One region of the Mycobacterium lentiflavum genome, then DNA from elsewhere that is predicted to be linked to it. Evidence: riboswitches for the same ligand, from Rfam matches in the RefSeq annotation. Region 1 holds a riboswitch; the other holds the start of a gene.
The links. Region 1 has a riboswitch for magnesium ahead of MJO58_RS11740 (Rv1535 family protein). Riboswitches for the same ligand answer to the same signal wherever they lie in the genome.
Positions count from the first base shown of each region.

Region 1 (15,358 bases):
ATCGTCAACATGCGGCCGGAACGCCTGCGCCAGGAGTATTTCGACATCGGCGCGGTGGTCTACGTCCTGCGCAAGGTGATCTGGTGGGTGCCGGACTTCACCGTCGAGCGCTACCGCGATCGACTGCGCGAGCTGCACGAGCGCATCGAATCCGACGGCTCTTTCGTCGCGCACGCGACGCGGGTTCTCGTCGAGGCCCGCAAGCCGGATGCCCGCTGAGCCCGGGATGCGACGGTCGTTCGACGAGCTGATGGCGGAGGCCGTCGCGGCGTCAGTCGTGGGCTGGGACTTCTCCTGGCTGGACGGCAGGGCCACCGAGCAACGCCCGTCCTGGGGATACCAGCGGCAGCTCAGCGCTCGGCTCGCCGCGGTGTCGGCCGCCCTGGACATCAACACCGGGGGCGGCGAGGTGCTCGACGGCGTGCCGTCGTTCCCCCCGACGATGGCGGCCACCGAGTCGTGGCCGCCCAACGCCGCACTGGCTACCCAGCGATTACATCAGCGCGGCGTGGTGGTCATCCGGACCCGCGACGAGCCCCCGCTGCCGTTCGCCGCCGAGGCCTTCGACCTGGTGACCAGCCGGCATCCAATTGCCGTGTGGTGGAGCGAAATTGCCCGCATTTTGCGGCCCGGTGGCACTTACTTCGCGCAGCACCCCGGCCCCGCGACGATGTGCGAGCTGGTCGAATTCGTGATGGGAACGCACCCCGAGTTGGGCGCCCACCTCGAGCCGGCCGTGCAGCGTGCCGACGCACAGGCCGCCGGGTTGCAGATCGTGGACCTCCGCATGGAGACGCTGCGCGCGGAGTTCTTCGACATCGGCGCGGTGGTCTACTTCCTGCGCAAGCTGATTTGGACCGTGCCGGACTTCACCGTCGAGCCCTACTACGGGCGACTGCGGGCCCTGCACGACATCATCGAGGCGGACGGCCGATTCGTCACGCACCCGACGCGGGTGCTGGTCGAGGCCCGCAAGCCCGGCTGATCAGCCCTCGTCGCGCAGCACACCCAACGCGTGGTGCAGGTCGGCCGGGTAGGGGCTGACGAATTCCACCCACCGCCCGTCGGCCGGATGGGCGAACGCCAGCGACCGCGCGTGCAGCCATTGACGTTCCAGGCCAAGCCTTTTCGCGAGTTTTGGGTCGGCGCCGTAGACGAGGTCGCCGCAGCACGGATGGTGCAACGCGGCGAAATGCACCCGAATCTGGTGGGTGCGACCGGTTTCCAGGTGCACGTCGAGCAGGCTGGCGGCGACGAACGCTTCGACGGTGTCGTAGTGGGTGACGCTGTGCCGACCGTTCTGGGTGACCGCGAACTTCCACTCCCCGCCACGATGCCGTCCGATCGGCGCGTCGATGGTCCCGCTGGACGGGTCCGGATGTCCTTGCACCAGAGCGTGGTAGCGCTTGTCGACGGTGCGCTGTTTGAACGCCCGCTTGAGCACGGTGTAGGCCCGTTCAGAGATCGCGACCACCATCACCCCGGAGGTCCCCACGTCGAGGCGGTGCACGATGCCCTGCCGCTCGTGCACACCCGACGTGGTGATCCGGTAGCCCGCGGCGGCCAGGCCGCCGAGCACGGTCGGCCCGCTCCAGCCCACCGAGGCGTGCGCGGCCACCGCCGCCGGCTTGTCGACGACGACGATGTCGTCGTCGGAGTACAGGACGGCCATGCCCTCGATCTCGACGGGCGTGTTCTCCAGCGGCGCCGGCGCCTCGGGCAACCGCACCTCCAGCCAGGCGCCGGGTGTCAGTCGGTCTGACTTGCCCGCCTGCACACCGTCGAGTTCGACGCCGCCGTCCTCGGCGATGGCCGCCACCGCGCTGCGGGACAGGCCCAACAGGCGCGACAGCCCGGCGTCGACACGCATGCCCGCCAATCCCTCCGGAACGGGCATCGAGCGGTTGGTCATGTGGTGCGGTCGGGCTTACGACGACCTACCGAGTCGAAATCGAAGCCGAACACCGAGAGCACGACCAGCAGGATCGCGCCGCCGACCACGGCCGGGTCCGCGACGTTGAACACCGGCCACCAGCCGATCGACAAGAAATCGACGACATGGCCCCGAAGCGGTCCCGGCGCGCGGAAGAAGCGGTCCACCAGGTTGCCGGTGGCGCCGCCGAGGATCATGCCGAGGCCCACCGCCCACCACGGCGACACCAGCCGCCGGCCCATCCAGAAAATGCCGAGCACCACACCGGTGGCGATCAGTGTCAACATCCAGGTGTAGCCGGTCGCCATCGAGAATGCGGCCCCGGAATTGCGCACCAACGTCCAGGTCACCGTGTCGCCGATGATCGACACCGGCTGTCCAGGCGGCAGCAGTCGGACGGCGAGCACTTTGGTCACGACGTCGAGCGCCAGCACGACGGCCGCGACCGACAACAGCAGCCGCAGCCGCCTCGGAGCGGACGGCGGCGCGGGTGCTTCGGGCTCTGCCACTTCCCCGGACGTTTCGGCCTGCGCCGCGGACGTCACCGGCTCGGCCGATCCTGTTGGTTCTTCGGGCACCTCCCCATCATCCCCTAGCGCCCGGCTCCGTTGGGTGCGGCCTCGCCGCCCCGGCAGGTGCGGAATGATTCGGCTATGGGCCGCATCACCGTCATCGCCACCGGCGGCACGATTTCGACCAGCACCGGCGCCGACGGCGTGCGCCGCCCCAGCCGCACCGGGTCCGACCTCACCGCCGGCCTCGACGTCGACGTCGTCGACCTGATGGCGGTGGACAGCTCGGAACTGACGATGCCCGACTGGGACCGGATCGGCGATGCGGTGCGGGTCGCGGTCGCCGACGGCGCCCAGGGCGTGGTCGTCGCGCACGGCACCGACACCATGGAGGAGACCGCGCTGTGGCTCGACCTCACCTACTCCGGCAGTCCGCCGGTCGTCCTGACCGGCGCGATGCGCAGCGCCGACGCCCCGGACTCCGACGGGCCCGCCAACCTGCGCGACGCGGTGGCGGTGGCGGCCAGTCCGGCCGCGCGCGGCCTCGGTGTGCTGGTGTCCTTCGCCGGGCGGGTACTGCAACCGCTGGGCATGCACAAGGTGGCCACCCAGGACCTGAGCGGCTTCGCCGGCGAGCTGGTCGGCACGACGCCGGGCGGCGTGGCACTCAACGGCGCCAAACTCCGTCCCTACCTCGGTGAGCTGCGGGCGGCCGAAGCGCCGCGGGTCGACATCGTCGCGGCCTATCTGGGCAGCGACTCGGTGGCGCTGGACGCCTTCGTGGGCGCTGGAGCGCGGGCCGTCGTGCTCGAGGCGCTGGGCTCGGGCAATGCCGGGGCCGCGGTGGTCGACGGCGTGCGCCGGCACTGCGCGAACGGGATCGTCGTCGGGGTGTCCACCCGGGTCCCCGGCGGCGGGGTCAGCGCGGGCTACGGCCCCGGCCACGACCTGGTCGAAGCCGGTGCCGTGCTGGTGCCACGGTTGCGGCCGCCGCAGGCCCGGGTGCTGCTGATGGCCGCGCTGGCCGCGGGCTCACCGGTCGGCGACGTCATCGCCCGCTGGGGCTGAGGCCTCGGCGGTGGCCCCGGTGCGCAGCTCGCCCAGGTAGTCCGGCCAATCCAGCGAATCGATCGGGTTGGCGCCGACGAGATCGGCGGTGTCGGCGGGAAACGTCCGGGCGACGCCCGGCCCGCTGCTTCGGGTTTCGAACCGCACAGTGACGACGCCGTGGCCGGCGCCCTGCACCCAGCCGTGCCCGAGTTCGCGGTGCTCGACGTCGAGGCCGACCCGCCACGGCGAGGCCTCGGGGGCGAACATCGCGTCGGTCGCGGTCTGCGTTACCGTTTGCACAAAGTGCTGCGCCTCCGGTTCCGGCGCCGCGAGCTCGAGGTCCGGGAACAGCGACTCCTGGCGCACGTCGCTCAACCCAGAAAACCCAACGCCGAGTAGACGAATCGGCCCGACCTCGCGCGGATCGAGCAGCAGTCGCCGGGCCAGCGCGACCAGCGCGCCGGACTCCGTCGTCGCATACGGCAAGGTCGCGGAGCGGGTCAGCGTGCTCATGTCGGACTTCTTCAGCTTCACCGTGACGGTGCGGGCGCCGCGACCGTCGCGCAGCAGCCGCTGATAGGCATGCTCGGCGATCGGAGCGATCGCATCGTGCAACTGCTCGAGACTGGTCAGGTCGACCGCGAAGGTGGATTCGGCGCTGATCTGCTTGGCCTCGGCGCGCTCGGCGACGGGGCGATCGTCGATGCCGCGGGCCAGCCGGTGCAGCGCCAGGCCGACCGTCGCGCCCAGGATGTTGGCGACCTCGGCGTCGGTCAGCGCGGCCAGCTGCCCGATCGTCTCGATGCCGAGCCGATTCAGCTTCTCCTCGGCGACCGGGCCGATTCCCCACAGCCGCCGCACCGGCAGCCCGTCGAGCAGCAACCGTTCCTCGGCGCGCCCGACCACCCGGATGCCGTCGGGTTTGGCCAGCCCGGAGGCGATCTTGGCGATCTGCTTGCCCGAGCCGGCGCCCACCGAGGCGATCAACCCGGTCTCGTCGCGCACTCGTCGCCGCAACCCCTCGCAGAACCGCTCGACGTCCGCCGCGGACGCCCCGGCGAGCTGCGGCGGCTCCCCGAACGCCTCGTCGAAGGACAGCTGCTCGACGACCGGAACCACGGCGCGTACTACGTCGAACACCCGCCGGCTGGCCACCCCGTACACCACGCCGCGCGGCGGCAGCACCACCGCGGTCACACCGATCATCCGGCGGGCCTGGTGCATCGGCATGGCTGAGCGCGCCCCGAACACCCGCGCCTCGTAACTCGCCCCGGCCACCACCCCCCGGCCGCCCAGCCCGCCGACCAGCACCGGCCGGCCTCGCAGCGTCGGGCGGGTGAGCTGCTCGACGGAGGCGAAGAACGCGTCCATGTCCAGGTGCAGGACCCAACGCGACTCCATCCGATAAATGCTATTGCGCTACTGGGCTAACGTTTTCCGCATGGCCATGAACCTCGCGCATCGCCGGATCTGCAGCTCGCAGCGCTGGGCTAAAGCAGTCGAAGATGATCTGCTGCCCTGGGCGCTGGCCGACGTTGACTTGGGCGACAACACCCTGGAGATCGGGCCCGGTTACGGCGCGATCCTGCGGGTGCTGCTCGACAAGACGCCGAAGCTCACCTCGGTGGAGATCGACACGCCGATGGCGCAGCGACTGCAGCGCCGCTACGGCGACCGGGCGCGAATCATCAACGGCGACGCCACTGCGACCGGGTTGCCGGACGACGAGTTCAGCTCGGTGGTGTCGTTCACGATGCTGCACCACGTGCCGACGGTCGAACTGCAGGACCGGTTGTTCGCCGAAGCTTTCCGGGTGCTGCGCCCCGGCGGGGTGTTCGCCGGCAGCGACAGCGTGAACTCGCTGCGCTTCCGGATCCTGCATTTTCGCGACATCTGCAACACCGTCTCGCCGGACACCCTGCCGGATCGCTTGCGCGCGGCGGGATTCGGCCACGTCGAGGTCGAGGTGCGCGGCGGTCGGCTGCGCTGGCGCGCGGTCAAACTAGCCGACTAGTTGCTGCGGCTGCTCCTTGGCCCACGCGATGTAGCGGTCGATGCCTGCCCAGATGTCGACCTTCGGCGCGAACCCGATGCTGCGTGCCAGCGCGATGCTGGCGGGAAATCGGCTCACTTCGCCCGGGCGCGCGGGTCCGTTGACCACTCGGGTGTGGAATCTCGCGGCGATGTATTCGGCGATGTCGCGTACCCGGGTATTGGTGCCGCTGGCGAAGTTGATCGCGCGGCCCTTGAGATCTGGGGTGTCGAGCACCAGTCGGTAGGCGTCCACCGCATCGCTGACGTGGAGGTAGTCGCGCGTCGCGGAGCCGTCGCCGAAGACGGTGAGGTCCTGACCGGCGATGGCGCGGCGCACCAGGATCGGAATCAGCGCGCCGAAGGCTCCACTTTTCTGTCGCTCACCAAAGATGTTGAACGGACGAACAATCGCGATGTCCATGCCATACGAGCGGAAGTACGAGTAACACAGCCGGTCGGCGGCGGCCTTCGACGCGGCGTATGGGCTGTTCGGTCTCGGTTCTGCCGTTTCGTCGAGCAGCGCATCGGGGGCCAGGCTGTGACCGTCTCCGTACACCTCACAGGTCGACGCGAAGATGACTCGCGAACCGTATTCGCGTGCGGCCTCGAGAACGTGGTGCGTGCCCATCACATTGGTCTCGAGAAAGCTTCGAGGATCGTCAAGTGACTTGTCCACGTTTACATTTGCCGCCAGGTGGAAAATGACGTCGTGGTCGCGCGCGGTCTTGCTGACCAACTCCCAATCGGTCACGGAACCGAATACGACGTCCGCCGATTCGTTCATCTGGAAACTACGCAGATTTTCCTTGGCAGCAATGGACAACGTGTTGAGGACGGTCACCTGGTGTCCGATGGCGAGCAGGGCCTCCGACAGATGGCTGCCCTGGAAGCCCGCCCCGCCAGTTACGAGAATTCGCACGACTTTCCGCTCTCCCGTCATATGCGTGTTGTGGCGCATCCTAGCCATTGCACGGGCCGGATTTGTCGCTAATGCAAATTCCGTGAAGTGCGCGATGGGTGCCGCGGATTGGCGGTACGTTGTGAATCGCCCAACGAGCGCCCAGCTTTCGAAGGAACAGAGAACGTCACGTGTGTTCGCCACATGCCGGGTCTGCCGCGATCGACACCTTTGAGCTCGAGCAGCAGGTCGCGTCGTGGTCTGCCCACCCCGCGCTGGCCGAGCTCGTCGGGCTGTTCGGCGGTGCCATCCCTGACGGACTGAGCCTGAGCGACCGGCTGGCGTTCCTCGACGAGTTCAGCAACGCGTGGGACTATCGGGGCCGGGCCCGCGCAGCCGCCGCGGAACGGCTCAGCAGCCAGGACGCCGCAGGCGCGGCCAGGTGGCTGATCCCTCGGTTGCCCCTGCCTGCCGCGCAGCAAGACAGGATCGAGGCGGCGACGGCCGCGTTGGGCGTGACGGGCGAAACCTTGCCTGAAGGAACGGATTTCGATCACATCCTGGTCATCGGCGGCGCGCGATACACCAACCTGCTGCGCGCCCGGTATGCGCGTGAGATCGCCACCGGCCGCCGCGTCGGCCACGTGGTGCTGGCCGCCGCGTCCCGGCCCGTGCTCGACTCCGAGCAGGATGCGATCGACGCGTGTGCGCCGGGTGCCCGCACCGAATTCGAGCTGATGGCCTTCGGCGCGGCCGACGCGTTCGGGCTCGACACCCGCGAGCTGATGGAGCATGTGCGCGGGCGGGTCGGCAAGCCGCAGGGCGACGAGACGGTATGGCGCTTCGCGCCGGCGAGCAACGAGCTCGGTGTGCCGATCACGCTGCTCGAGACGCCATCGCCGGATCCGGACCGTCGCCGGGCGAACTCGTCGGACACCTACACCTTCGCCGCTCGGACGGTAGGCATGCGTGGCTCGTCGTGTCTGATGGTGACCGGCCAACCGGTGGGCCACTACCTGCACTTCGAGGCGCTGCGATCGTTGGCGGTGCCGTTCGGGATACGGGTGGCATCAGCGAGTTTCGGCGTCGAGCGCTACAACCGGCTCGGCGAAAAAGACGAGCAGCATCCTGCCAAGGTGCTACAGGAGGTCCGCTCGGCGATTCGGTCCGCACGCGGGCTGCTCGAACAGCTCGAACAGCTCACCCGGTGATCGTGCACGGCGAGGACGCCGGGAAGGTCCCCGACACCGGTCGCGGGCGGCCGGCCGGAGGCCACGGTTGCAACCCCAAGTTGGCCAGATAGCGGACCGGACTGGTGTGCTCACCGTCGACGCGAACCTCGAAATGCAAGAAGCCGTCTCGGGATTGGGTTTCCGGGCCGAGGGCGCCGATCCGTGCTCCCGCGGCCACCCGGTCGTCGACGGCGATCCGGCTCTCGTCGCCCGGACGGAACACGTAGACCGTCTCGAGGTCGCGGCACGAGACGGTGACCGACCGAAGCCCGTCGGGGCCGAGATCGCGCACGGCCGAGACGGTTCCCGACGTCACCGCATGGATCGGGGTGCCGGGATCCGCGGCGAAGTCGACGCCGGGATGAAACGACGCGGCCCGGCGTCCGTAGCCGGAACCGACCGCCAGGCTGTCGCGATCGATGGGTAGCCGGGTGCCCGGCTCGGCCCGGTCGAAGTCGCCACGCACCCGACGCCGGTAGTCGGCCTTGAGCAGTTCGATCTCCTCATAGGCGTAGCCGAACAGCAGGGCGCGGTCGTAGGGCACGCCGTAGTTCAACTCGGAGTCCGGATCGATCTTGCGGTAGTGCTCGACCTTGCCGATCCGTTCGGCCAGGGTTGCCCATCCGGTGTGGTGCAACCGGATCTCGTTCACCAGGCCAATGCGGCCGTGCTCGGTGATATTGGCGGGCCAGTGCGGGTTGTGGATCACCCGGGTGCCGGCCCGCAGCCCGGGTCGCCACCGCCAGAACGGCCCGCGCACCGATTCCGCCGTTCCCATCACGGGGATCATGTCCGGATAATCCGGGTCGTTCCAGGCCGGGATCATCGGGCACATCAGCGCCGCGACGTCGTCCGGCGTGCCCGCCAATACCTCGCGGATATCGACGTCCGCCTCGACGATTTGGTCGGAGTCGATCATCACGATCCAGTCCGGCCGGCAGAAATCGGCCATCCGGTACAGCAGTTCCAGCCCGGGCGGTTCGGGGATCAGCCACGGCGTCCGGGGCAGGTCGGGGCGGGCCCGCACCAGGTTGGTCACCGCGGGGTGCCGGCGCAGGATCTCCGCACTGTCGTCGGTGCTGCGGTCGTCGATTGCGTAGATGTCGTCGCACCACCCGGCCAACGCGTCCAGGACGCGGGGCAAGACGTCGGCACCGTTGTGCACCCGGAACACGCCCAGTATCCGCAACGACGCCTCTCCCGTGTTGGTTTCCCCTAACCGGACGCTACCGCTTGCTGACGACAGGCAGCGCGGCGTGCCACCGCGACGTCCGCGGTCAGGATTTGGCGATCTCGACCCGCACGCCGTCGCCGATCTCCGCCGCATCCACTAGATCGCCGAATTCGAAACTGGTGGCCAGGATTTCACCCGCGATCAGGTCGCGGTGCGCGCGCGCCCAGTCGGCCCGTTCGGCGGGCACCGACATCACGACGCGAATGCGATCCGAGACGTCCAGTCCGGTCGACTTGCGCAACTCCTGCAGCTCGCGGATCCGGTCCTTGGCCCAACCTTCGGCCTCCAGCTCCGGGGTCACCGTGCCGTCCAGCACCACCAGGCCGGCGCCCCCGGGCAGCGCCGCGGTGAACTCCGGGTCGGCGGCCACCAGCCGCGAGCTGTACTCCTCGGGCTGCAGCACCGCGGGCCCGGCGGTCAAGGTGCCGTCGGGGTTGACGACGCCCTCGCCGGCCTTGACCGCCTTGATCGCGGCCTGCACGTCCTTGCCCAGCCGCGGCCCGGCCACCCGGGCGTTGACGGTGAGCTCGAAGCGGCCGTAGGTGTCGATCGCGTCGGTCAGTTCCACCTGCTTGACGTTGAGCTCGTCGGCGATCAAGTCGGTGAATGGCACCAGCTGCTGCGGATCCTCCACCGCCACAGTCAGTTTCGGCAGTGGCAGCCGCACCCGCAACTTCTTGGCCTTGCGCAGCGACGACGCTGCCGAGCACACCTCGCGAACCTGGTCCATCGCGGCCACCAGATCGGCGTCCGCGGGCAGCGCGCCGGCCTGCGGCCAATCCGTCAGGTGCACCGAACGTTCGCCGGTCAGACCACGCCAGATGATCTCGGTAATCAACGGCAGCAGCGGTGCCGCCAGTCGCGAGGTCATCTCCAGCACGGTGTGCAGGGTGTCGATCGCGTCGGTGTCTTCCTCCCAGAACCGCGAACGTGACCGTCGCACATACCAATTCGTCAGCGCCTCGGTGAACTGGCGCAGCTGCTCGCAGGCCCCGGAGATGTCGCAGACCTCCAGCGAGTCGGTGAGCTCGTCGCGCAGCACGGCCACCTTCGCCAGGATGTAGCGGTCCAGCACGTGTGCCGAATCGGTACGCCAGGTGCCGACTTTCGGCGCGTAAAGAGCCAGGAAGCTGTAGGCGTTCCACAGCGGCAGCAACACCTGGCGCACACCCTCGCGGATGCCCTGTTCGGTGACGATCAGGTTGCCGCCCCGCAGGATCGGTGAGGCCATCAGGAACCAGCGCATCGCGTCGGAGCCGTCGCGGTCGAACACCTCGCTGACGTCGGGGTAGTTGCGCAGCGACTTGCTCATCTTCTGCCCGTCGGATCCGAGCACAATCCCGTGTGCCACACAGGTTTTGAAGGCTGGCCGGTCGAACAGCGCGGTGGCCAGCACATGCAGCGTGTAGAACCAGCCACGAGTCTGCCCGATGTATTCCACGATGAAGTCACCCGGATAGTGCCCACCCTCTCCGGCCGCCCCGCCCGCGAACCAGTCCGCATTCTCGAACGGGAAGTGCACCTGGGCATACGGCATCGATCCCGAGTCGAACCACACGTCGAGCACGTCGGGAATGCGCCGCATCGTGCTGTTTCCGGAAGGATCGTCAGGGTTGGGCCGGGTGAGTTCGTCGATGTAGGGCCGGTGTAAGTTGGTGGGCCGCACCCCGAAGTCCCGCTCCAGCTCGTCGAGGCTGCCGTAGACGTCGATGCGCGGGTAGGCCGGGTCATCGGATTTCCACACCGGAATCGGGCTGCCCCAGTAGCGATTTCGCGAGATCGACCAGTCACGCGCGCCCTGCAGCCACTTACCGAACTGGCCGTCCTTGACGTGCTCGGGGTACCAGGTGATCTGCTGGTTGAGTTCCACCATGCGATCCCGGAATTCGGTGACCGAGACGAACCACGACGATACCGCCCGGTAGATCAGCGGATTGCGGCATCGCCAGCAGTGCGGGTAGGGATGCTCGTAGGTTTCGTGACGGATCAGTACCGGCTGGTTCACCGCCGCCGGACCGCTCTGGTTCTTCAGGTCGCGGATGATGTGCGGGTTGGCATCAAAGACGTGCTGCCCCTGGTAATCCGGGACCGTGACGTCGAAGCGGCCCTTGGAGTCGACCGGCGTGACCGGCACGATGCCCACCTTGTCGGTGGTCGCCATGTCGTCCTCACCGTAGGCCGGCGCCATGTGCACGATTCCGGTGCCGTCGTCGGTGGTGACGAAGTCGCCCGGCAGCACCTGAAACGCCTTGGCTCGCCCTGGTTCTGGGTCCATGAAATACGGGAACGGGGGCAGGTAGCGGGTGCCCAGCAGGTCGGCGCCCGAATAGGTGCCAAGTATCTCGGGCTCTTCACCGAGTTCTTTTGCGTAGGCCGCCAGGCGCGACTCGGCCAGCACGAAGCGCCGGTCCCCGACGGTGACCTGGACGTAGGTCACCTCGGGGTTGACGGCAACGGCCAGGTTCGACGGCAGCGTCCACGGCGTGGTCGTCCACACCAGCAGGTAAGCGCCGGCTAATCCTTTCGGGGCACCACCGGCTGCTACCGGGAAACCCACCGTCACGGCCGGGTCCTGGCGGCTTTGGTAGACGTCGTCGTCCATCCGCAATTCGTGGTTGGACAACGGGGTTTCGTCGCGCCAGCAGTACGGCAGCACCCGGTAACCCTCGTAGGCCAGGCCCTTGTCCCACAGCTGTTTGAACGCCCAGATCACCGACTCCATATAGGGCAGGTCAAGCGTCTTGTAGTCGTTGTCGAAGTCGACCCAGCGCGCCTGGCGGGTGACGTAGGCCTGCCATTCGGCCGTGTAGCGCAATACCGATTCCCGGCAGGCCTCGTTGAAGGCGGCGATGCCCATGTCGTCGATTTGGGACTTGTCGGTGATGCCCAGCTGGCGTTCGACTTCGAGTTCGGCGGGCAGCCCATGGGTGTCCCAGCCGAAGCGGCGGTCCACCTTGTAGCCCCGCATGGTGCGGTAGCGCGGGACGATGTCTTTCACATACCCGGTCAGCAAGTGTCCGTAGTGCGGCAGCCCGTTGGCGAACGGCGGCCCGTCGTAGAACACGTACTCTTCGGCGCCGTCGCGCTGCGAGATGCTGGCCCGGAAGGTGTCGTCGCGGGTCCAGTAGTCGAGGACTTCGAGTTCGAGCGCCGGAAAGTCGGGGGCTCCCCCGGCCAGCTTGGGATAGGCCCTGGCGCCGGCTTCGCCGCTGATTGAGTCGGTCACGGTGCGCGTCGTCTCCTGCGTGCCTACGGTCAGGCCGGGGACGAGGTCGCGCAATCTGCGCGAGCACCGCGGTACCACCCCGCTTGCCACGCTCGCACGCGGCCGCTCGATTCAGGCTGTGACGGGCCTCCCCGTTCGGTTCTACTGGGCCGCCCCGATAGTGGAGCGGGCTGTTCTTCCGAAGGCTCCCCGGTGATAGCCGGATCGATGCCGTGAACAAGATTCTACGGACTACTGCAAATCAATCACTGCCGGCTCCAAGGGGCCAGCTGGCCGCACATCGTGTCTGCGGTCGACTAGCCCCTTGGAGCCATCGGCTGGGCCACATCCATCGTCACCGAACCTCGATGAACCCGACGCGCCACAGCGCCGCGTAGAGGTGACGGACGGGGACGCTCAGCAGGCGGGCGGCACCGGTCACCAGTGGGTCGCCGGCGCCGAAGTATCCGGCGTCGGCGGGCCGGGCGGCCTGCGTGGGCACCGGCGCCCGCGTGGGCACCGACGTGGGCGCCGTGTCGCGCACGACACGCAGGTTGCGGACGGGCGCTACGGCCACTACTTCGTCGAAGAGTACTGCGGTCATGATCGTCTCCTAACGGAATTGCAAACGGGTTCTGACTGGACTGATGTGTCCCGACCCGTCCGGGTTCCGATCCGAGAACGCTTGAGCGCTAAATCGATTCGCTAGCTCGAGGCGTCGGGCCGGAGGCCGGATTGGGACGGAGCCTGTGCTGGATATCCATCCGGACTGCCACTGGAACTCATACGTCCCTCACCTCCTCCACGGCCACGACGCGTGCGGGTTACCCGCGCCTATCTGCGCGCACCACAAGGAGTTCAGAATCCGGCGACCGCCGGAAATCCGCACCCCTCTCGTCAGAGCTTTGGCACCACACGACGTGTCCGGAAACTCCGGAAGCCACTTGGACTCAACCCTTAAGCCGGGAAGAGCTGTCCTGACCCGGGGCGTCTTTCGACGTTCGGGGTCAGTGGCCTGTGTTCGTGTAGCCGCCTCACCTAACGAGGTGCTGCTGTAGATACTCCACGAGGCACCCGGCCCGGGTCAATGTGATCTAAGCCGTGTCGCGCAACTTTATGGGTTTACTACGCCGCTTCACAGCTTTCGATCAGGTTTGACAGCCCTGACCTGGACGAACGCCTCGCTGTGGCATGGTTCACACCAATCCGAACCCGCCCTGACAGTCAGTTGTCGGCTAAGTCTTCCAGCCGTCCGATGGTGTCGGCGAACTCCTCGATCATGTCGAGCACGACCGCGCGTGTCGGCCGGACGCGGTCGAGCGAACCGACCACCTGGCCGACGAAATAGGTTGCCAGCTCACGTGCCTTCGCACCGGGATGGGCGGCCGCTTGGTTGATGCGCAGCTGCGGTTCGGCGACGAGGTTGGTCTGCAGCGGCATCCCCAGCGGAGCCGGGTTTTCGGGCCGCTCCCACTCGTCGGTCCAAGCGGTCCGCAGCATCCGCGCCGGCTTGCCCGTCATCGACCGCGATCGCACGGTGTCCGAGGAACTGGCGGCCAGGAACTTCTCCTTGACCACCGGATCGGTCTCGGCCTCCTCGGTGGTCAGCCACACCGAGCCGCACCACACGCCCTCGGCGCCCAGCGCCAGGGCCGCCGCGATCTGACGCCCGCGGGCGATCCCGCCCGCCGCCAGGACCGGGACCGGCGCGACCGCGTCGACGACTTCGGGAACCAGGACCATGGTCGCCACCTCGCCGGTGTGGCCGCCGGCTTCGGTGCCCTGCGCGACGATCAGGTCGACGCCGGCCGCGGCATGCCGTCGCGCGTGTGCGGTGGTGCCGGCCAGCGCGGCGACCAACACCTCGTGGCGGTGCGCGCGTTCGACGAGGTCGGCCGGGGGTGAACCGAGCGCACTGGCGATCAACCGAATGTCATGCGCGAACGCCACTTCCAGTAATGGCTCGTAACCCTTGGGTGAGATGTTGAGGCCGCCGACGGATGCCCGCGGCGGTTCTGCCGGAGCCGAGATGCCGTACCGGGCGAGCAAGTCTTCGACGAACGCACGATGTTCCTCGGGGAGCAACTCCCTGACTTGCTTAGCGTCGATGCCACCTTTCTCGGCGCCGACGTATTTCGGCGGCAACAACAGGTCGACCCCGTAGGGCTTGCCGCCGGTCTGCTCCTCGATCCAGTCCAGTTCGTTCTGCAGCCGTTTCGGACTGTGCGCGACGGCGCCCAGAACTCCGAATCCGCCCGCGTTGGTGACCGCGGCGACGACGTCGCGACAGTGGCTGAACGCGCATATCGGGAACTCCACACCGAGCATCTCGGCGACTCTGGTCCGCATCCCTCGACGCTAGGAGTTATCGCCGGGCAAGGCAATCAGCCCGCCGGAGCACGCCCGTCCGGCGGCCAGCCCGCCACGCCGTCCTCCAACGGGACCTCGAGGCTCTGCAGGATCGACGAGATCATCCGCCACGCGCTGATCGCGGTGACGAGTTCGACGAGAGTCGCTGTGTCGCCTTGCAATTCGCGCTCGCAGGCGGCCCAGCTTTGGCTGCTGACCGCGCCGTCGCGCACCACGTCGTCGGTGGCCGCCAGCACCGCTCGCTCGCTGGGCCCGAAACCCTCGTGCTGTTGCCAATCCCGCACAGCGAGCAGGTCCTCGGTCGTGACGCCTAACCGAGTGGCGACGCGCCAATGCTGCGTCCATTCGTATTCGCACGCGGTGAGCCAACCGATCCGCATGATCACCAGCTCCCGCAACCGCGCGTCGAGCGAACCGTGCCACAGCATCGTCGCGAGCAGATCATTGACCGCGCGCGCCAGCGGCGGATGGTTGAGCAACACCTGGAAGATGCTGAGCTCGGCCATGTAATCCGGTATCGCCGCCTCGTCGGCAGCGGCCTTGGCCTCGCCGAGCGGCAGTCCCGGCACACGGGCTGTTGTCATCGGGCACTCCGATCAACTGGCGGAACGTTTGCAATGGTAGTCAGCGGTACCCGGGCTTCAGGGCGCGGCAGTCATCGGGGGCCGCCCACAGATAGACGCGTGTTGAACAACGGGCGTTTACCGGTGAACGTTCTACGAAAATGCGGCTACTCACCCCGCTTCCCGGTCGCCATCACAATACGGTTTGAACAAAAGGGCGCAATGAATTGGTGCCCCTCGCAGCTGAATTCGGGGCCGGCTGTCTAAGGCGCTGGCTGTCCCCCCACGTCCGCAGATTGGGTGTAAGCCATGGCGCAACAGCCCTCG
Region 1 is NZ_CP092423.2:2,460,915-2,476,272, reverse strand. Features, by position in the region: gene MJO58_RS11795 (class I SAM-dependent methyltransferase) at 1-219, shown strand, start outside; gene MJO58_RS11790 (methyltransferase domain-containing protein) at 227-985, shown strand; gene MJO58_RS11785 (RluA family pseudouridine synthase) at 986-1,912, opposite strand; gene lspA (signal peptidase II) at 1,909-2,511, opposite strand; gene MJO58_RS11775 (asparaginase) at 2,587-3,513, shown strand; gene MJO58_RS11770 (DNA polymerase IV) at 3,478-4,896, opposite strand; gene MJO58_RS11765 (class I SAM-dependent methyltransferase) at 4,937-5,509, shown strand; gene MJO58_RS11760 (dTDP-glucose 4,6-dehydratase) at 5,498-6,448, opposite strand; gene MJO58_RS11755 (hypothetical protein) at 6,619-7,638, shown strand; gene MJO58_RS11750 (peptidoglycan DD-metalloendopeptidase family protein) at 7,628-8,848, opposite strand; gene ileS (isoleucine--tRNA ligase) at 8,937-12,107, opposite strand; gene MJO58_RS11740 (Rv1535 family protein) at 12,454-12,702, opposite strand; M-box (ykoK) riboswitch at 12,981-13,151, opposite strand; gene MJO58_RS11735 (NAD(P)H-dependent flavin oxidoreductase) at 13,323-14,447, opposite strand; gene MJO58_RS11730 (carboxymuconolactone decarboxylase family protein) at 14,483-15,052, opposite strand; gene MJO58_RS11725 (glycosyltransferase family 2 protein) at 15,341-15,358, shown strand, end outside.

Region 2 (15,358 bases), 2.2 Mb from region 1:
CGTGGGTGTTCTTTGCTTGCTCAGTCTTGTTGCGCTCCAACAGAATCTGATGGATCGTCGGGACGGCGGTGTACCAGGTGGCCCCGACGGCAAAGATGTCGTCCCAGAAGGTGTGCGCCGAGAACTTCCCGCGCGCGGGCAACAGTACGGTGCCGCCGGATGCCAGCGTGGACAGCAGCGCGGCGATCAGGCCGTGGCCGTGGTAGAGCGGCATCACCGCGACCGTCGCGTCCGCCGGGCCCAGCTGGTAGGCGGCGATAATGGCTCGCACCGAGCTGGCGATGTTCGTGTGTGTCCACGGGACCATCTTCGGCAGCCCGGTGGTGCCGCCGGTGAACATGATCATCGCATCGTCGTCGCGCAGCCCCTCGGGCGTCGCCACGTCCGGATTCGGCGCCGCGGGCGCGTCCAGGGCGACCGAAGACGGGGCACCGTCATGGCCGACGGTCACCGCGAACGTCCACCGCACCAATCCCGGCTCGTCCTTGTCGCCGGGACCGTCGCCGTCGACGAGCAGCACACCCGCGCCGGCGACCTTACTGCGGGCATGCTGGTCGCCGACGGGCAGCGCCGGGTCCAGCGGTACCGCGATGAGCCCCGCGCGCGACGCCGCCAACAAGCCGACGACGAATTCGGCGTTGCTGCCAGCCCGCAGCGCGATCCGGTCTCCCGGCCGCAAGCCACCCTCCTTGAGCTGCCCGGCCAGGTCGTCGACCAGTCGCACCAGTTCGCCGTAGCTGACCGGCCTGCGATCCGCGGTTACGACGAGCGCCGTCGTCTCCGGCTCGCGGATTGCCGCAGCCGCGACTAGATCGGCGATGCTCGGAGATTCGTCGGTCAGCTCCGCCGCCGGGGTGATCACATCAGACATCGCCGTAGTCCTTCCGCTTTCTCGCATGTGTAACAGCACCTGGTTGCACGATGCAGAGAAACCTCCCTGTTCGTCCAATACTGTTCAGCTCACGATCGATAATCCGTGGCTATCGAGCGGCTGGGCAGCGGTCGATAACCACCGTGAATCGCTGCATAGCGGCTTGGTCTTGGACAGCGACGGGGACGCGGACCACAGTGGTGGATGACGGGCACGGACACGCGAGGAGTCGGGCAATGACCACACTTTCGGCATCATCCACCACTGCGCCGGACGAGCCGCGGGACGCCGCGCTGACCGACGGCTTCCACCTCGTCGTCGATGCGCTCCAGGCCAACGACATCGACACGATCTACGGCATCGTCGGCATCCCGATCACCGACCTCGCCCGGGTCGCGCAGGCCTGCGGTATGCGGTACATCGGTTTCCGGCAGGAGACTTCCGCCGGCAACGCCGCCGCGGCCGCCGGGTTTCTCACCGGCCGCCCGGGGGTGTGCTTGACGACCTCCGGGCCCGGGTTTCTCAACGGCCTGCCCGCGCTGGCCAACGCCACCACGAACTGCTTCCCGATGATCCAGATCTCGGGCTCGAGCAATCGAGCGCTGGTCGACTTGCAGCGCGGCGACTATCAGGACCTGGATCAGCTCAACGCCGCGCGGCCTTTCGTGAAGGCGGCCTACCGGGTCGAGCGGGTCGAGGACATCGGGCTCGCCATCGCGCGCGCGATCCGCACTGCCGTTTCCGGGCGGCCGGGCGGTGTCTACCTCGACATCCCGGGCACGGTGCTAGGACAGGCCATCGACGCCGCCAAGGGGGCCGAAAGCGTCTGGCGGGTCATCGATCCCGCGCCGCGCCAGCTGCCCGCCCCGGAGGCGGTCGATCGCGCGCTGGACGTGCTCGCGCGGGCGCGCCGGCCGCTGATCGTGCTCGGTAAGGGCGCCGCGTACGCGCAGGCCGATGGCGTGATCCGGGACTTCGTCGAGTCCAGCGGAATTCCGTTCCTGCCCATGTCGATGGCCAAGGGCCTACTGCCGGATTCGCACCGGCAGTCCGCCGTGGCCGCACGCTCACTGGCCATCGCCCGCGCCGACACAGTGTTGTTGGTCGGCGCGCGGCTGAATTGGCTGCTCGGCCATGGGGAGTCGCCGCAGTGGGCGGCCGACGCAAAGTTCGTGCAGATCGACATCGCGGCGTCGGAGTTCGACAGCAACCAGCCGATCGTGGCGCCGCTGGCCGGCGACATCGGTTCGGTGATGTTCGCGTTGCGCGACGGTCTGGCCACCCGGCCGATCACGGTGTCGACGGAATGGACCGACGAGCTGGCCGATCGCCGAGCCCGCAACGACGCCAAGATGAGCGAGCGACTCGCCGAAAATCCGCATCCGATGCGGTTTTACAACGCGCTCGGTGCGATTCGTTCAGTGCTGCAAGCGAATCCGGATGTCTACATCGTCAATGAGGGTGCCAATGCGCTGGATCTGGCCCGCAACGTGATCGAGATGGAGTTGCCGCGGCATCGCCTCGACACCGGGACCTGGGGTGTGATGGGCATCGGCATGGGTTACGCGATCGCCGCCGCCGTCGAGACGGGCCGGCCCGTCGTCGCGATCGAGGGCGACAGCGCGTTCGGGTTCAGCGGCATGGAAATCGAGACCATTTGCCGCTACCGGCTGCCGGTGACCGTTGTCATCCTCAACAACGGAGGCGTGTACCGCGGCGACGAAAAGCCCACCGGAGACAGCCCCGCCCCCACTGTGCTCAACGCCGGAGCCCGGCACGAGCTACTTGCAGAGGCGTTCGGCGGCAAGGGATATCACGTCACCACCCCCGCCGAACTGCAGTCGGCGCTGGCCGAAGCGCTCGCGTCGAACGGGCCGTCACTGATCGACTGTGAACTCGACCCGGCGGCCGGGGTGGAGAGCGGACACCTGGCGAGTCTCAACCCGACCAGCGCGGCTAAGGTCAGCGACGACGGGTAACCCCCACCAGCGCAGCGTTGAAGAACTCGTCCAACGAGAGTTCGTGCGCGGAGGCGACGAGCGCCCGGGCAACCGGCGATCCGGGCCCCGAGGAGTTGGTGGCCAACGTGATTTCGGCCTTGACGATCGGATCGACCATTTCGACCGCCCGGATCTCTGCACCCAGCGGCGAGGTCCACAGCCAGGTATGCGGGACGATACACGCCCAGTTGCCGGAGGCGACCTGTGCGAGTAGTGAAGCCACCGAGTCGGTTTCGACCTGCGGGCTGACGGTGATGCCGTGGCCGGCGAAGGCCTCGTCGATGATTTGGCGGTCCCGCATGTCGGCGGTGAGCAACGCCAGGGGCAATTGCGCGGCATCCGGCCACCGCAACGTTGTTGCGCCGGACGGCAACATATCCGACGGCGACAGCAGTATGTAGCGCTCCGCATAAAGCGGCACCAAGTCCACGTCGTGCGCGTCATCGTGCGATGCGTGCACGATCGCGGCGTCGAGCTCGAATTCCCGCAAGCGCCGGTACACTTCGGTGGCGGCCAACCGGGAATTGATGTGCACCTTGACCAATGGGTGCGCCGAGCAGAAGGCCGACAGCACCAGCGACGCCGTCGTCGATGCGGTGGGCACAGCGCCGAGCCGAAGCGTTCCGGTGATTCCCGAGCGCACCGCGTCCACCTCGGCCTTGAATGCGTCATGCTCGGCAAGAATCCGCTTGGCCCACACGACCAGTCGCTCACCTTCGGGAGTGAGACCTTCGAAGCTGTGCCCGCGGTTGATCAGCGTGACGTTGAGTTCACGTTCCAGCTTGGCGATCGCGGCGGACAGCGCGGGCTGCGACACGTAGCACTTCTCGGCGGCCCGGGCGAAGTGGCGCTCCTGGGCGACCGCGACGAAGTACTCCAGCTGACGAAAGAGCACTCGCACCTCCTCGGGTCTGGCGGCACCGATTCCGCTGAGGTTAACCAGTCGGTGACGATCGAACTCAACCGGTGATCCGATCGTTATCGTGGAGACCGGGCGGCAGTGTAATTGTTTGCTAAAACGCTAATGGCCAGACAGCCAGTAGAATATCGTCGTGTTGATCGCACCATCTCGGAGGGTTGACGCCATGCGTCGTGGGGTTCGTTATCTATTTGTTATGGTCGCGATCACGGGTTTTGGCGTGCTGGGATCCGGTTCCCAGGCGGTCGCCTCCGTCCCGGTACCCGCGCCCACCCCCGCCATTGCCTCGATTTTGCCGGCCGACGGCGCGGTGGTGGGGATTGCGCACCCGGTCGTCGTGAAATTCACCGCGCCGGTGACCAACCGATCCGCCGTCGAACGCTCCATCCACGTTGCCTCCCCAAGCAACATCACCGGACACTTCGAGTGGCCCGAAAATAACGTCGTGCAATGGGTTCCGAACCAGTATTGGCCTGCCCACAGCCACGTTTCGGTGGATGTGCAGGAACTGACAACGGGTTTCGACACCGGCGACGCGTTCCTGGGTGTTGCCAGCCTCTCCGCACACACCTTCACCGTGAGCAGGGACGGCGAAATTCTGCGCACGATGCCCGCGTCGATGGGTAAGCCCAGCCGCCCGACGCCGATCGGTAACTTCACCGCCCTCGAGAAGCAACGCAGCGTCGTCATGGACTCGCGGACGATCGGTATCCCGCTGAGTTCGCCGGAGGGATACAAGATCACCGCTCAGTACGCGGTCCGCGTCACCTGGAGCGGTGTGTACGTGCACTCGGCACCCTGGTCCGTCGACTCACAGGGCCACGCCAACGTCAGCCACGGATGCATCAACCTGAGCCCGGACAACGCCGCGTGGTATTTCAACAACGTCAACGTCGGCGACCCCATTCAGGTCGTCGCGTAGCAGTCCCGAGCCCGCAGGGTCCGGGCAAAAGATTCGCGATGCCGCGCCGCTGGCGACATTGGGTGTGGCGACGCTCACAGTGACCGGGTGGAAGACTCATAGCGAGCCAATGGTTTGCGCTAGAGAGTCGTCCGAACGAGAGCCTGGGGGCTGGCATGACTACTGATGCAAGGCGCGACACCAGCACCGGCGCTAGTGCGACGGCCACCCCACGAGAACGAGTCGCCGAGCGCATCAGGCGGCTGGAGGCGACCGACGCGCAATATCAAAACGCCAAGCCGGATCTGGTGCTGCAAGCCGCGGCTCGCCAGCCCGGTCTTCGGCTTCCGCAGATCCTCGAGATGTTCGTCGTAGGCTACGGTGACCGCCCCGCATTGGGGTGGCGCGCTCGCGAGTTGACCACCGATCCCGCGACCGGCCGCACCACCACCCGGCTACTCCCCCGATTCGACACGATCAGCTACCGCGATCTGTGGGCCAACGTCCGCGCCGTCGCCACGGCGTGGCGCCGCGACGAGGCCGCTGCAGTGACGCCGGGGGACGTGGTCGCGACTCTCGGCTTCGCGAGCCCCGAGTACTTGACGCTTGACCTGGTGACCGGCTACCTGGGCCTGGTGGCGGTGCCGCTGCAGCACAACGCGACGGCGTCGCGGCTACAGCCGATCGTCGCCGAAATCGAACCCCAGGTGCTCGCCACCGGGGCGGAATATCTCGACCTCGCCGTCGAGGCCGCGCTGGGCAGCACATCGTTGCGGCGCCTGGTGGTCTTCGACTACCAGCCGGAGATCGACGATCAGCGGGAGCACCTCGAGCACGCGCAGGCGACATTGGCCGAGGCCGGCATGGCGGTCACCATCGAGACCTTCGACGAATTGGTCGAGCGTGGCCGCGCATTGCCGCAGGAGCCGATCTACACCGGCGAAACCGACGAGCGGCTGGCCATGATCATGTACACCTCGGGTAGCACCGGCCTGCCCAAGGGGGCGATGTACACCGAGCGCATGATCTTGAAGCTGTGGACCAACGAGCTCTACCCCGAATTCGCTGATATACCGGTGTTCAACGTCAACTTCATGCCACTAAACCACGTGGGCGGACGGATACCGCTGTCGTCGTCGTTCCAAGCCGGTGGCACCAGCTATTTCGTACCGGAGAGTGACCTCTCCACGTTGTTCGACGACTGGAATCTGGTGCGCCCCACCGAAATGGGCATGGTGCCGCGGGTGGTCGAGATGCTCTACCAGCGTTACCAAAGTGCGGTGGAGCGACTGATCGACCACGGCGCCGAGCCCGAGGAAGCTGACGCGGCGGCGAAAGCTGAACTGCGCGAACAACTTCTGGGCGGACGAGTGATAACCAGCTTCTCCACCACCGCGCCGCTGGCGGCAGAGATGAAGACCTTCATCGAGTCGTGCTTGGACACCCATGTGCTCGACGGTTACGGGTTGACCGAGGTGGGGATGGTGTTCAAGGACGGTGTGGTGAGCCGGCCACCGATCCTCGACTACAAACTGGTCGACGTGCCCGAATTGGGTTATTTCCACTCCGACAAGCCGCACCCGCGCGGCGAGCTGCTGGTGAAGTCCCAGACCGCATTCGGCGGGTATTTCAAACGCCCCGATGTGACCGCGAATGCGTTCGACCCCGATGGTTATTATCGCACCGGCGACGTGATGGCCGAGGTCGGGCCGGATCGTCTGGTCTATGTCGACCGGCGCAACAACGTATTGAAGTTGGCGCAAGGCGAATTCGTCGCGGTAGCGCGCCTGGAAGCCGTCTTCAGCAGCGCAGCGCTGGTGCGGCAGATCTTCGTGTACGGCAACAGCGAACGGCCTTACCTGTTGGCCGTCGTGGTCCCGACTCTGGAAGCCGAGGAACGATTCGCCGGTGATCCGGATGGCCTCAAGGCAGCGCTGAGTGAATCCCTGCGCCGCACTGCCAAACTCGCCGAGCTGCAATCCTACGAAGTGCCCGCCGACTTCCTGGTCGACTCCGAGCCGTTCAGCGAGGACAACGGCCTGCTGTCCGGGGTCGGAAAGCTGTTGCGCCCCAAGCTGAAGGAGCACTACGGCGCCCGGCTGGAAGACCTCTATGCCGAGCTCGCCGCCACCCGCACCGCCGAACTGCGTGCACTGCGCGACGGCGCGGCTGAGCGGCCGGTGATCGACACCCTGACGCGCGCCGCCGAGGCGTTACTAGGCCTGCCCGGCGGTCCGCCGCAGCCGGACACGCAGTTCCTGGATCTAGGTGGCGACTCGCTGTCCGCGCTGACCTTCTCTAACCTGCTGCAGGACATCTTCGATGTGCAAGTACCGGTGGGCCAGATCATCAGCCCCGCGTCCGACTTGCGTCAACTCGCGGAATATGTGGAATCGGAACGTGAATCGGGTGCCAAGCGCCCCACGTTCTCCACCGTGCACGGCCGCGGCGCCACCGAAGTCCGCGCGTCCGAACTCACCCTCGACAAGTTCATCGACGCCCCCACCCTGGCCGCGGCCCCGAAGCTGCCGCACGCCACCGACACACCGCACACGGTGCTGCTCACCGGCGCCAACGGCTATCTGGGTCGCTTCCTTACCCTGGAATTGCTGGAACGGCTTGCCGAAAGAGGCGGAAAGCTCATCACCGTCATCCGCGGCACCGACACCGAAGCCGCCGCCAAGCGCCTGGAAGGTGTTTTCGACAGCGGTGATCCACAACTGCTGCAGCGCTACCGCACCCTGGCGGCCGATCACCTCGAGGTCATCGTCGGCGACATCGCCGAGCCGAATCTTGGCTTGGGCCAAGAGACTTGGGAGCGCCTCGCCCGAGACGTCGACATGATCGTGCACCCCGCCGCGCTGGTCAACCACGTACTGCCGTACGACCAGCTGTTCGGCCCGAACGTCGTGGGGACCGCCGAATTGATCCGCCTGGCGATCACGACACGCATCAAGCCGGTCACGTACATGTCAACCGTTGCGGTGGCCATGTCGGTGGATCCCGACGCGTTCGCCGAGGACGGCGACATCCGCACCGTCAGCGCGGTACGTGCCGTCGACGACAGCTACGCAAACGGGTACGCGAACAGCAAGTGGGGCGGCGAGGTGCTGCTGCGGGAGGCGCACGACCTATGCGGGTTGCCAGCCGCGGTGTTCCGGTCCGACATGATCCTCGCGCACAGCCGGTACGCCGGCCAGCTCAACGTCCCGGATGCGTTCACCCGGTTGATCTTCAGCTTGCTGGTGACCGGTATCGCACCGTGGTCGTTCTACCAAACCGACTCGCAAGGAAACCGGGCGGTGGCGCACTACGACGGTCTGCCCGCCGACTTCGTGGCGGAGTCGGTGACCACGCTGGGTGAGCAGACGGCGACGGCCGGAGAGTTCCGGTCCTTCGACGTGATGAACCCGCATGACGACGGCATCTCGCTGGACGTCTTCGTCGACTGGCTGATCGCCGGCGGCAACGACATCCGGCGCATCGACGACCACGACGAATGGTTCGGGCGTTTCGAAACGGCGCTGCGGGCGCTACCGGACAAACAGCGTCAGCATTCGGTGCTTCCGTTGCTCGAGGTCTACCGTAAGCCCGAGGCACCCCTGCGGGGAGCGCCGGCGCCTACGGACGTTTTCCGCGGCGCGGTGCAGGCAGCGAAAATTGGTGTGGACCAAGACATTCCGCACTTGTCGGAGCGGCTGATCGAGAAATACGTCGCGGATCTGCGACTGGTCGGGCTGGTCTAGCCCGAAAAGCTAACCGTGCAAACCGTTCTTGACCGCTGCGGCTTGCTTGCGGCCGACATCGGTGGCGACTGCCGGGTCGATCGGGTCGTTGGGTGCGCTGTCGAATTCCAAGTTGACCAGCGCCCTGCCCTCGGTGAACAACAACACCGCGATCGCCTGCGAATTATCCGGCGAAGCGCCCGAAATCATCGCACCGTTAGTGCCGACGTCGACGGGCTGCCACGTGCCGGCGACCTTCTTCGTGTAGTTCGTCTTGGTGTTCTCCAGGGCGGCAGCGGCGATCGAGGGATCGGCGACGACCAGAATGGTGTCGCCGATACGCCGGCTGTTGTCCGCATTGACGAACAGCTGCGCAACGCCGGCCGTGTTGTTGGAGTTCAGCACTGGGGGTTGCGGCGCCGTGAAGTCCCCGCCGAGATCGCCGGGCTGGATCAGCAACCCGCTGTAATCCGGCGGAGGTCCCGCCGGCGTGCTGGGAGCCGACGTAGCGCCGCTCTTGGATGGCGGGGCCGACGTCCTGCCGTTGTTGGCGCAGCCGGTGATCGCGATGCCGACCACCGTGGCGGCGGCCACCCAACCGGTGACGGTCCTACGCGCACGTCGCATGGGCATCCTTTCGGTCGAGAACAGGGCCAGCGCATATGAACATACGCCCGGTCGACGGGCGCCGGTTCGCGCCTATCCTGGCCAGGGGCGGGGCGCAAGTTTCGATTCAAGTGGTAAGGAGATCGAGATGACGGCTGAGGTGGCGCGCGCGGTACGGTTCGACCGCTACGGCGGCCGTGACGTGCTGTACGTGGGAGATATCGACATGCCGGCACCCGGCCGGGGCGAGGTCGTTGTCGAGGTTCGCGCCGCCGGCATCAATCCCGGCGAGGCCGCGATCCGATCGGGAGCGATGCACGAAATGTTTCCCGCCACGTTTCCCTCCGGGCAAGGCAGCGACCTCGCCGGTGTCGTGACGGCGACCGATCCGGGAGTCACCGGGTTCGCGGTCGGCGACGAGGTGCTGGGGTTCAGCCTCCGGCGATCGAGCCATGCCACCCACGCCGCCGTCCCGGTCGGTCAGTTGATCCACAAGCCCCCGCAATTGAGTTGGGAGGCAGCGGGTTCGCTCTATGTCGTCGCGGCAACCGCATACGCTGCCGTGCGTGCGGTCGCACCGCAACCGGGGGAGACCGTCGCCGTGTCGGCGGCGGCCGGAGGTGTCGGCAGTCTCGTCGTCCAGCTGCTGGTCCTGCGCCAGGCGCGAGTGCTCGGCATCGCCGGCGAGGGCAACGCCGAATGGCTGCGGGCGCACGGCGTCATTCCCATCGGCTACGGCGCTGATCTTCAAGGGTTGGCCGACCGGCTGCGCGAGGCGGCGCCGAACGGAATCGACGCGTTCATCGACCTATTCGGACCCGACTACGTCCAGCTGGCCGCCGATCTCGGCGTTGCCCCAGAGCGGATAGACACCATCATCTCGTTCCAGAAGGCAGCCGAAGTCGGCGCCAAAACCGAAGGCAGCGCGGAAGCCTCGACACCTGAAGTGCTCGCCGAGGTCGCCGATCTCATCGCCAGCGGTGCCGTCGATTTCGACATCGCCGCGACCTTCCCGATGGATCGGGTGGCTGACGCCTTCGAGGAACTCGAGCGCCGCCACACGCACGGCAAAATCGTTCTGCTGCCCAATGGTTCGCCGTAGTCGTCAGCCGACGCCGATCTCCACGATCTTGACGATCACGAATACGACGGCCAGCACCAGGTAACCGCGTAGGATCAACAGCCCCGTCCGGCGAATCGGCGAAAGAGCCGGGCGGGCAAGAGACCTCAGGTCCGGAGCCTGCCAGGTCTGCTGTTCCTGCCGACGCAGGGCTCGGCTTTCGGCCCGGCCGAGTGGCAAGGCGAGTTTGGCCGCGCGAGTAGCGCTGTACCCCTGGTCGCCGATAATCGCCACCGCGCCACAAGCTACGCCCACCGCCGCACCAGCCGCCAGCCCTCCCTGGAGGGCAGCCGTGGAAAGGTTGGGGAAGAACGTCGCCGCGGTCAGCGCCAGCGACAGTAGCACCAGTGCCCACACGATGGCCCACGCAACGACGTTCTGCCACAACGTGTTTACCCACGGCCCCAGGATCGCACGGTCATTGCAGAGCAGAACCAGGAATACGGTCGCCGAGGGCAGCAGGATGCCGGCCAGCGCCTGCACGCCCTGGGTCACCAGCCCGAGGATGTGATCAGGGCTGAATGCCACCGCGGCCGATGCACCCAGCAACAGGGCGTAACCGCCGTAAAACCAGGGCGCCTCGCTGATTTTCCAGTGCAGGGAATGCCGCTTGCCCATCGCGTCACCGATGGCATAGGTGGTGGCCAGCCCGATTGCGTTGGCCCCGATCAACGAACCGTCGAGCAGGATCACCGCGAACAGCACGCCAACGGGGTGGCGCAGGGCGTTCGCGACCGCGCCGGCATCGGTGAAGCTGCCGGTTTTGGCCAGACCGAAGGCGGTGACTGCCATCAGCGCCGTCGCCCCGACGATGACCACGACGATGCCGATGATCAAATCGGCTCGTGCATAAGGAATCCAACGTGCTGTGATGCGCTTGTCCACCACGTTGGATTGTTGGAAGAACAGCTGCCATGGCGCCACCGTGGTCCCGACGATCGCGATGATCAACAGCAGAACTCCTGAGTTCAGTCCACCCGGGAACTGTGGAACCAGGCCGCCGACAGCTACTTTCGGACTCGGATGCACCATCAGCACCATCGGGAGCATCACGACGTTGACCGCGATCAGCAGGAACATCAGCCCCTCCCAGCGCCGAAACGAGCCGCCGGCGACCACGGCGAACAGCAGGACCGCGGCGGCTGGGATCGCGACTATCTTCGGACAGCCCAAGAATCCCAACGCCAGTGCGACGCCGATGAATTCGGTGACGATCGTCAGGGCGTTCAGGACGAGCAGATCACCGACACTGAATGCGCCCCAGAACTTTCCGAAGCGCTCGAGGATCAGGCGTGCGTGACCGACTCGGGCGACCGCACCCAACCGCAACACCATCTCCTGGTTCACGTAGAGCACCGGAATCAGCAAGGCCAGCGTCCACAACAGGCTCATCCCGTAGTCCTGGCCGGCTTGCGCGTACGTCGCGACGCCACCGGCGTCATTGTCGCCCACCATGACAATCAATCCGGGTCCGGTGATCACCAGCAGGGTGCGTAACCGGCGCCACCGCCCGCCCAACGTGCCGGCGCCGTCGCGCTTGATACGGCCGAAGGCTCCGACGATGTCGCCGGTGTGCGCGGAATCCAACGCGGCCTGCGCGGCCGGCGGACCGGGGGAAATCAACGTCATGTCATTCTCGCTATCTCGGAGTCGGGCTACCCAAGTCGGGTGTTCAATGCGCCCCAGCGGCGGGCTGCCAACCCCCCGCCCGCCGCTGGGGACCGCTGGCGGAACGAATCACCGGTCGTTTCCTCCACCGCCCGGTGATTGTCCGCCCGGCGCGGACGAGAGCACGGCGACGGGCGTCAGCGACACATACAGGTTCGCCCGCTCTTCGGGCGTCGGGATGTGCAAGGTGCACAACCTGTTTGTCAGCAGCCGACCCGCACGCAGCATCGACCGTCCGCGCAACCTTCCAAGGCTGCGAATACGCTGTGCAACAACAAAAGTCATGGTCTTCCCCCTGTCGGAAGAGAAGCCCGAGCGGTTCGTCGGCACGCCAAATACAACGGGGCAGTCGCCACCGTCAGCTTGCGGAACAGCCAAATTGAGCTGCGTCAGCAGAAAGAAATGCCGGAACCGGATCGGTTCAAGATGGATGTCGGATAGCAACTATCGCCGGGACTCATCTCGCCCTCACCTCCTCACGGCCATGACACGCGCGGGTGTCCACGTTTCACACGCGGGAGAGGTACGGATGCCGGGCCAATGAGCCAGCCGACCGCACCCCTCTCGTCGGAGCTTCGGCACTGCACGGCGTATCTGGAATGAGCCGATGGTTGCGACCCGCTGCGCCCGGCTTCGCCGCGCTTGCGATCGCTCCTCGTCCAGAAGCCACTTGGGCTCAACCCTTGTGTCCGGGAAGAGCTGTCCTGACCCGGGGCGTCTCTCGACGTTCGGGGTCAGTGGCCTGTGTCCGTGCAGACGCCTCACCTACCGAGGTGCTTGCCCAACCATGCTGGCACTGACACCCATTGCTCGTCAAACTCCTTGACAATTGCGACCCGCGTGTTCTGGGTCACACCTGCGAGTCTGCGCTCACGGCCCGGGTAAAAGTCGCTGAGGCTTACCCTCTAGGTCATGGCCACAACCTTGCAAGATCCTCGCGTCGAGAGCGTGCTCGACCGGATGTACACCGAGACGCAGAACCAGATGTCACTGCTGCGTGAGCGCCATGGTCAGCTCGAGCGCCCGATGACCACCGCGGAACGCACCGAGGCGATGAGCGAGTTCTACATCCCGGTGACACCGGACGCCGGCCGGCTGCTGTACGCACTGGTCCGGGCGACCCGTCCGACGACGGTAGTCGAATTCGGAATGTCGTTCGGTATCTCGGCCATTCATCTGGCCGCGGCCGTCCGCGACAACGGCGCGGGGCGCGTGGTGACCACGGAGCTCAGTGCGAGCAAGATTGCCGCCGCGAAGAAGACATTCGCCGAGACCGGCTTGGACGACGTCATCACAATTCTCGAAGGTGATGCCCTGACCACGCTGGAGGACCAGACCGGGCCGGTCGAATTCGTCTTGTTGGACGGCTGGAAGGATCTCTATCTTCCGGTGCTCAAACTGCTTGAACCCCGGCTTGCCACAGGCGCTTTGGTGGTCGCCGACAACGCCAGCGCGCCCGACATGGCGCCGTATCTCGATCGGGTACGCGATCCCGCCAACGGCTATACCAGCTTCAATTTCCTGGTCCGGGAAAACGACAGCATGGAAGTCAGCTGCCGCACCAACGACTAAGCGCTTACCGCAACGACTCTTCGAGCCACGGCGTCAGCCACTTGACCCCTTCCGGGGTGAGGTGGACGCCGTCACTGCGAACCTTGATGCCGTCCACCTTGGCGGTGTAAACGCCGTCGGGGCAAAGCTTTTTGTTGAGATCCAGGATCTGCACGTTTGGGTGCTGAGCAACGGTCTTGCGCAGCATGGCATTCCATTGATTGACCCGGTCCGGCTGATCCTCCGGATATAACCGGCCATCCGGCTTCTCGCCGCCCCGGCTGTACGGCACCGTGGCAACCACTACCCGAACCCCGCTGGCGCTCACGATATTCAGTGCTCGCTCCAGCTCGGCGTTGAGGTACGCATCGAACGTCGGGTCACCGATATGGGTCCACTGCCCCTCGTTGACCCGGTCCACTGTCTCCCAGCGGCCGATGATCAGCAGCGCGACGTCCGGCTGGTCCTGACTGATCTCGGTTGCCCATCTGCCCGGCCAGGTGTCGCATTCGGCTCGCTGATCCAGGGTCTGGCCGATGTAGCGGTACGGGGTGCCGCGAACCAGGCTGCACCCGATGACCGTGTGGTCGAGGAACGCGAATCCGGGCGTCGGCGGCAGGAAGTGCATCCAGGTCCAGCCGATCGAGTCACCGAAGACCGAAACGGTGAACGGCCGGTTGGGGTTTCGCGGCCCGACCGGGCGGCTTCCACCCGGCGGCGCGTTCGACACCGCGGCGACCGATGAAACGCCGGGGGGAAGACCGGTCTCGCGCAGGCCGGTTCCGGTGCCGACCGGAATCAGGAGCAGCGTGATCGCGGCGGCGCTGGCCACGGTGGCGGCGGCCAGCGGCAGCAGCGCCACCCGGGCCGGCCGCCAGCGACGGACGGGTTGTTCGATCAGCCAATACGACGCGGCGGCCACCGCCAGCGTGAGCCCGCACCGGGCTGCGAACAGCGGTAGTCCCGACCATCCGGTGCGTTCGCCGTTGAGCGCCAGAAAGATCGGCCAGTGCCACAGATAGATGCCGTAGGAGATGGTGCCCAGCCAGACGAGCGGTGGCGCGGCGAGAATGCGAGCGACCAGACCGCGCTGCTCCATCGCCACCGGTGCGACCACGAAGACCGCCGCGATCGCGACACCGATCAGCAGGCCGTGACGGAAATCGGCGACATTGCCCGACGCGAAGTGCGCCGCCGCCGCCAACCCCGCTACCCCGATCATCGGCAGCAAGCGGGCGACTCGCCGTCCCCAACGGCTGCGAATCATGCACCAGCCGCGGTTGAGTGACGGCCAATCCCGAACCAGCAGAGCCGCCGCCGCGGAACCGACCAGCAAAGCTTGCGCGCGAGTGTCGGTGCCGAAGTAGATGCGATCACGCGTGGTGCCGGAGACGAACACGATCGCGGCCGCCGCCGAGGCCAACGCACCCAACGTGGCGATTACGAAGATCGCGAAGCGCACGTCGCCGACCGTGGCCCGCATGAAGTAGCGCTTGGCCCGCGCGGCCAGCAGCAGGGTGACCACGATCAGCAGCACCGGCCAGACGAAGTAGTACTGCTCCTCGACGCCGAGCGACCAGGTGTGCTGCAGTGGCGACGGCGGCGCACCCTGGGTGAAATAGTCGGTCTGCTGCGCGACGAAACGCCAGTTCGCCATCCATAAGAACGCCGCGATCGCGTCGTCGCGCAACCCGGTAAGAGCTTGCGCGGGAAGCAGTTCGCGGGCGGCGCCGACCGCCAGCACCATCAACACCAGCGCCGGAAGCAGCCGGCGGGCCCGGCGAATCCAGAACCCGGTGAGGTCGACGCGACCGGTCCGCCCGAGTTCGTCGAGCAACAGCGAGGTGATCAGGAATCCGCTGAGCACGAAGAAGACGTCGACGCCCAGAAACCCGCCGCTCACGCCCGGGATGCCCCCGTGGTCGGCGAGCACCAGGGCGACCGCTACCGCACGAAGTCCATCCAGCGCGGGAATCCCGGTGCGCTGCTCGGGTTTA
Region 2 is NZ_CP092423.2:286,532-301,889, reverse strand. Features, by position in the region: gene MJO58_RS01445 (FadD7 family fatty acid--CoA ligase) at 1-871, opposite strand, end outside; gene oxc (oxalyl-CoA decarboxylase) at 1,108-2,850, shown strand; gene MJO58_RS01435 (LysR family transcriptional regulator) at 2,834-3,766, opposite strand; gene MJO58_RS01430 (L,D-transpeptidase) at 3,957-4,712, shown strand; gene car (carboxylic acid reductase) at 4,868-8,437, shown strand; gene MJO58_RS01420 (hypothetical protein) at 8,447-9,043, opposite strand; gene MJO58_RS01415 (NADP-dependent oxidoreductase) at 9,171-10,124, shown strand; gene MJO58_RS01410 (NRAMP family divalent metal transporter) at 10,128-11,771, opposite strand; gene MJO58_RS01405 (hypothetical protein) at 11,880-12,254, opposite strand; M-box (ykoK) riboswitch at 12,363-12,590, opposite strand; gene MJO58_RS01400 (O-methyltransferase) at 12,723-13,382, shown strand; gene MJO58_RS01395 (SGNH/GDSL hydrolase family protein) at 13,387-15,358, opposite strand, start outside; gene MJO58_RS01390 (hypothetical protein) at 15,280-15,358, shown strand, end outside.
Region 2: another riboswitch for magnesium. It lies ahead of MJO58_RS01405 (hypothetical protein); the one in region 1 lies ahead of MJO58_RS11740 (Rv1535 family protein).